DNA from 2 places in the Pseudomonas sp. NPDC087358 genome. Region 2 is predicted to be linked to the other one. Evidence: predicted binding sites of a transcription regulator. Region 2 holds the regulator's gene; the other holds the start of a gene.

Region 1 (3,263 bases), on a different contig from region 2:
ACCAGCGGCAAGCTTGAGAAGGCAGACATGTGAGGTCTCCAGATCATGAAAAAGAGGCGAATTGTAGCTCAGCCATCAGCCATTGCGATGGCTAAAGGTAGTCAGGGCTTTCTCGATGCATTGCCCGGTTTTGCCGAACGCCTGGACGCTGACTTCCGAGAACGGTCCGCCGCCCTGATCAGCGATCACCAGCATGATCACGCGACCATTGCTGGCCAGCGAGCGGATCAGCAGGTTCTCGCCGCTGAACAGGCCGCGCAACTGCGCGGGCAGCAAGGCCGAGAACTGCGCATTGTTGGCGGGCGTCAGGCGCAGTTGCGTGGCTTGCGCCAACAGTCGCTGCAACACCGTGCTGTCTTTATAAGGAATGAGCAGTGCGGCGGCGGATTTGTCCACACCGGCAATCTGATGCACCCGCAGGCTATCGCTCTTGCGATCGATCATCAGCAGTACCGCCCGTTGCATGCCACAGGCCAGCAGCGCATCACGCGCGCAGGTGGTCAGGTGCATGGCATTGGTGAACAGGCTCGGCTCCTTCAGCAGATCGCCGCAGTACTTACGCCAGGTCTGTAATGCCTCGGCCGATGGGGGTGGCGCTGGCAGCAGCCCTTTATGCACTCGGCGTGCATCCCAGGGCCAGAGCAAGGCTTCTGCCGGGTGCCAGACACCGGGCGCTGCATGCTGGCGCGCACTGGCGGCAGCGTTCTGATGCACCTGTTGCTGCAGGTCCATCAATGGCTGTTGCAGGTAAAGGCTGGTCAGTAATTGCCAGCGCAGGTTGTGCGGCGTATCCCAGGCTTGTTGTGCCGACAGCGCCAGGCCGTTGGCCAGCAGAATGGTGTTGGCTGGCTGATTGAGCCAGCGCTGCAGCGGCAGGTCAGCATCCAGGTGTTGCTGCTGCTTGATCGGGTCGGCTTCTTCGTGGGCGATGCGCAACACCTTTACCAGATTGCGCTGTTCACCGATCAGCAAGCTATAGCCCTGAGTCACCCAGATCGGCAGCCGCCAGTGTTGCGCCAGGGCCTGACACAAGTGCACCAGGCGCACGCCAAACAGGGCTTTTTCCACGACCTTTGCCGATTCACCCTTATGGATCACCCGCAGTTCCCATTCTTCCAGCAGCTTGGGGTGCGCCAGCGCCATGGGCCACAACGGCGCGAGAAACAGCAGGCTGCCCAGATGGATGTCCTGCCACAGCCTGGCCAGTTGGTTGGCGAACAGGCCGTAAGCCTGCTGCGTGGCGTGCTGGCTGACCAGCTGCAGCTGGCGCAGCGCCACCGGGATGTTTTGCAGCTCGACGCTGGGCAGGCGTGCCAGCAGGGTGGCGGTGCGCGCCAGCCCCAGTCTGTTCAGCGCAACCTCCAGGCTTTCGGCAGGCTCGGCCAGACCGCTGCTGTGAACGTTGGCTTCGCGCAGCACGCTCAGTACCAGCGCAGGGCTGTCCTGCATCAGGTCGGCAATCTCGCGCAACGAGCGGCGGCTGTCATTGAGGGCTGCGTTGACTCTGGCATGGGCGAGGGCGGGCACGGGCAGGGCAATGCCGTCCAGCTGCTTGATCCAGTGATCGAGTGTCTGCGGAACGGGGAGCGATGAGGCTTTATCTGATGGCATTAACAAGGCCCGTACGGCTGGGAGGTTTAGATCGACGTCCAATGATGGCATCATGCCGGCCTTCGCGCTGCTGCACCCGAGCCAGACGCCAGACAGGATTTTCGCCTGTTTTGACTATAGTCTGGCGCACTCATGCCGATAAGTAGAACAAGAGTTTTGAACGCTTCTCGCACAATGACCATGAACCCGACTCAGTAAAGTATTTCTACCTATGGCAAAAATTATCGGCATCATCGTCGTTTTCGCGAGCGTCCTCGGCGGATACGTACTTTCCCACGGTCAGATCGCGGCCCTGATCCAGCCTTTCGAGGTGATGATCATCGGCGGCGCGGCGCTGGGTGCTTTTCTGCAGGCCAACCCGGGCTACATGACCATGCTGGTCATCAAGAAATCCTTGAAGATGTTCAGCTCCCGGTTCACCCATGGCTATTACCTCGAAGTGCTGGGCCTGGTGTACGAGATCCTCAACAAGAGTCGTCGCGAAGGCATGATGGCCATCGAAGGCGATATCGAGGAGCCGGAAAACAGCCCTATCTTCGCCAAGTACCCTGGCGTGCTGAAAGACACCCGCATGATCGCGTTCATCTGCGATTACCTGCGCATCATGTCCTCGGGCAACATGGCTCCCCATGAGCTGGAAGGCCTGTTCGACATGGAATTGCTCAGCATGAAGGAAGAGCTTGAGCATCCATCCCACGCGGTGACCGGTGTGGCGGACGCCATGCCCGGCTTTGGTATCGTTGCGGCGGTACTGGGTATCGTGGTCACCATGGCGTCCCTGGGTTCGGGCGACAAGGCGGCCATCGGCATGCACGTAGGTGCGGCACTGGTCGGTACCTTCTTCGGTATCCTCGCGGCGTACGGCTTCTTCGGCCCGTTGGCCACTTCCCTGGCACACGATGCCAAGGAAGAAATGAATGTCTACGAATCGATCAAGGCGTCGCTGGTGGCATCGGCCTCGGGCGTGCCGCCTTCGCTGGCCGTCGAGTTCGGTCGCAAGGTCTTGTATCCGGCGCACCGCCCCAGCTTCAGCGAGCTGGAACAAGCTGTCCGCGGTCGTTGATCCATGGAAAATAATCAGCCAATCATAATCAAGCGCGTCAAGCGCTATGGTGGCGGGCACCACGGCGGCGCCTGGAAAATCGCTTTCGCCGACTTCGCGACGGCCATGATGGCGTTCTTCCTGGTGCTGTGGCTGATGTCTTCGGCCACCCCTGAGCAGTTGATCGCCATCGCCGGCTATTTCAAGGACCCCGTCGGTTTCTCTGACAGCGGCTCGCCGTACGTCATCGACCTGGGCGGCTCGCCGGAGATGTCGCCTGACCAGACCCTCAACCCTGAAGTGAAATCCACCCCCGCGCCAGACAAGGTGCCGGTGGATGCCGACAAACAGGATGCGGCGGCCGAGCAGGTCGAGCAGGAGCGTCTGGAGATGCTGCTGCAGGAGTTGCAGAACAAGGTCAACGAGAACCCGCAACTGGCCAAGTTCAAGGACCAGATCCTGTTCGAGATCACTCAGGACGGCTTGCGCATCCAGATTATGGATGCCGAGAACCGGCCAATGTTCGACATCGGCAGCGCGCGTCTGAAGCCTTACTTCGAAGACATCCTGCTGGCCATGGCCGACACCATCAAGGCGGTGCCGAACAAGG
Region 2 (3,263 bases):
TGCTGATCGATACCGCAGGCCTTCAGGCCAGCGATCCGGCACTGCGTTTGCAACTGGAAAGCCTGGCCGGTCGCGGCATCAAGGCGCGCAATTACCTGGTGTTGGCCACGACCAGTCAGAAACAGGTGCTGTCGGCGGCCTATCACAGTTACAAGCGTTGCGGTCTGGCCGGGTGCATCCTGACCAAGCTGGACGAAACCGCAAGCCTGGGCGAAGTGCTGAGCCTTGCGGTGACACACGAATTACCTGTGGCCTATCTGACTGATGGCCCACGGATACCCGATGATCTGCATCTGCCGCGTCGACACCAGCTCGTAAGCCGAGCCGTGAGTGTGCAGATGCAGGAGGAGCCTAGCGAGGAAGCGATGGCGGACATGTTTGCGGATCTTTATCACAGCCCCGGCAAGCGTGCGGGCTAGGTTAAGGAAAATGACAGTGGAATATACCTGCATCGGTGGTCTGCCACGCATTGTTCACACAGTGAACGTGCAGCCCGAAATGTGGCTTGGGTCTGAGCAAGACAAGGTAAAAAATTAACATGGGCAGCATGCATCCCGTACAGGTTATCGCGGTCACCGGTGGCAAAGGTGGCGTAGGCAAGACCAACGTGTCAGTGAACCTCTCGCTGGCCCTGGCCGAGCTTGGGCGTCGCGTCATGTTGCTGGACGCCGATCTGGGTCTGGCCAATGTCGACGTACTGCTGGGGCTGACCCCCAAACGCACCCTGGCGGACGTCATCGAGGGTCGCTGCGAGCTGCGCGATGTCCTGTTGCAGGGGCCGGGCGGCGTGCGCATCGTACCGGCGGCTTCCGGCACCCAGAGCATGGTTCACCTGACCCCGGCGCAGCACGCAGGCTTGATTCAGGCGTTCAGCGACATCGGCGACAACCTGGATGTGCTGGTGATCGACACCGCTGCCGGGATCGGCGAGTCGGTGGTCAGTTTCGTCCGCGCCGCCCAGGAAGTGTTGCTGGTGGTGTGCGACGAGCCGACCTCGATTACCGACGCCTATGCCTTGATCAAGCTGCTCAACCGCGACTACGGCATGAACCGCTTCCGGGTGCTGGCCAACATGGCACAGAGCCCGCAGGAAGGGCGCAACCTGTTCGCCAAGCTGACCAAGGTCACTGACCGGTTCCTCGACGTGGCCCTGCAATACGTAGGCGCCGTGCCGTATGACGAATGCGTGCGCAAGGCTGTGCAGAAGCAGCGTGCGGTGTATGAAGCGTTTCCCCGTTCCAAATGCGCGCTGGCGTTCAAGGCCATTGCGCAGAAGGTCGATACCTGGCCACTTCCGGCGAACCCGCGTGGTCATCTTGAATTTTTCGTTGAACGCCTGGTTCATCAGACCAGCGCAGGGCCAGTGTCATGACAGCAAGCGGCTATCGCATGTACAGCAAATCATCCAAAGATTCCCAGTATGAGCTGATCGAGCGTTATGCCCCTTTGGTCAAGCGCATCGCTTACCATTTGCTGGCGCGTTTGCCGGCGAGTGTGCAGGTCGAAGATCTGATTCAGGCCGGGATGATCGGCCTGCTTGAAGTGTCGACCAAATACGATTCCACCAAGGGTGCGAGTTTCGAGACCTACGCGGGTATTCGTATCCGCGGCGCAATGCTCGATGAAGTGCGCAAGGGGGACTGGGCACCGCGCTCGGTTCACCGCAACACACGCATGGTCAGCGACGCGATTCGTGCAATTGAAGCAAAAACCGGCCGCGACGCTAAAGATCACGAGGTTGCTGCCGAACTTCAATTGAGTCTCGATGATTATTACGGGATTTTGAACGATACCTTGGGCAGTCGCCTGTTCAGCTTCGACGATCTGTTGCAGGACGGCGAGCATGAGGGACTGCACGAGGACGGCGCGAGCCAGTCGCTCGAACCGTCACGTGATCTGGAAGACGAGCGCTTCCAGAGCGCATTGGCGGACGCCATTGCCAACCTGCCCGAGCGTGAACGCCTGGTGCTGGCGCTGTACTACGACGAAGAGCTCAACCTCAAGGAAATCGGTGAGGTCCTGGGTGTCAGCGAGTCGCGGGTCAGCCAGCTGCACAGCCAGTGTGCCGCACGCCTGCGGGGACGGTTGGGAGAGTGGCGGGCGCGTTGATGCATCGGGCGCAGACCGTGGTGTCTGCGTGCTGGATGCAAGACCGGCTTGCAAGATGTGTGGGAACGCAAAAGTGACAAGGCAGGAGCCGGTCGAATCAGGTCTTCAACAGGTCCGGTTCCGCTGTGCTCATGCCCGGTTTCTTCGAAAGACCCCCTCGTTTTCGTGTAACCGGTGTGTTGTGCCGGTATTGATTGAACGCGCGTCCAGGTGCTGGGCGCGTTAAAGACTGCTTGGAGGTCGAATTGGACAAGAACATGAAAATCCTCATCGTTGATGACTTCTCAACGATGCGGCGGATCATAAAAAACCTGTTGCGTGACCTTGGGTTCACCAACACGGCCGAAGCGGATGACGGTACCACCGCATTGCCGATGCTGCAGAGCGGCGCTTTTGACTTTCTGGTGACTGACTGGAACATGCCTGGCATGTCTGGCATCGACCTGCTGCGTCAGGTGCGTGCCGACGAGCGTCTGCGCAGCCTGCCGGTGCTGATGGTGACCGCCGAAGCCAAGCGCGAGCAGATCATCGAAGCAGCTCAGGCCGGCGTTAACGGCTACGTGGTGAAGCCTTTCACCGCCCAGGTGCTCAAAGAGAAGATCGAGAAGATATTCGAGCGCGTCAATAGCTGATGTCCGCTGCGAGGGCGCTATGGATTCCAAAGATTCGACGATGGGTGACTTTGAGTCGACCCTGAAGAAACACGCGCAAGAACTGGTCGACAGCCTCGAAAAAGGCAAGTTCGGCGAGGCCGTGCAACTTATCCATGAGCTCAATCAGACCCGCGATCGCGGCCTGTATCAGGAAGTTGGCAAGCTGACGCGTGAACTGCACAGTGCGATCGTCAATTTTCAGATTGACCCGCACATGCCGCAAGCCGAAGAAGTGTCCCAGATCACCGATGCCACCGAGCGCCTGTCGTATGTTGTCAGGCTGACGGAGGGTGCGGCCAACCGCACGATGGATCTGGTGGAACAGAGCACGCCGCTGATGAACGGCCTGAGCGCCGACGCCAAGGCGCTAAGCGTCGATTGGGGTCGCTTCATGCGTCGCGAGATCGGTGCCGAAGAGTTCCGGGACCTGGCTCGTCGCGTCGATGGTTTTCTGACGCGCAGCGAAAAAGAGACCCATGAGGTCGCCAGCCACCTGAACGA

The links. The regulator FliA, encoded in region 2, starts transcription of late flagellar genes. The targets are predictions, from matches to a motif close to CTAAAGTTTNNNNNNNNNNNGCCGNTAA.
Region 1: motA (flagellar motor stator protein MotA) is a predicted target of FliA. The motif match lies at 1,726-1,753, and genes of this name have one in related genera.

Annotation. Positions count from the first base shown of each region.
Region 1 covers NZ_JBJDOA010000006.1:241,151-244,413, forward strand. The annotation lists gene rhdA (thiosulfate sulfurtransferase) at 1-29, opposite strand, end outside; gene ACI2KS_RS16300 (HDOD domain-containing protein) at 76-1,611, opposite strand; gene motA (flagellar motor stator protein MotA) at 1,823-2,674, shown strand; gene motB (flagellar motor protein MotB) at 2,678-3,263, shown strand, end outside.
Region 2 covers NZ_JBJDOA010000003.1:88,411-91,673, forward strand. The annotation lists gene flhF (flagellar biosynthesis protein FlhF) at 1-419, shown strand, start outside; gene fleN (flagellar synthesis regulator FleN) at 539-1,372, shown strand; gene fliA (RNA polymerase sigma factor FliA) at 1,369-2,109, shown strand; gene ACI2KS_RS07270 (chemotaxis response regulator CheY) at 2,367-2,741, shown strand; gene ACI2KS_RS07275 (protein phosphatase CheZ) at 2,761-3,263, shown strand, end outside.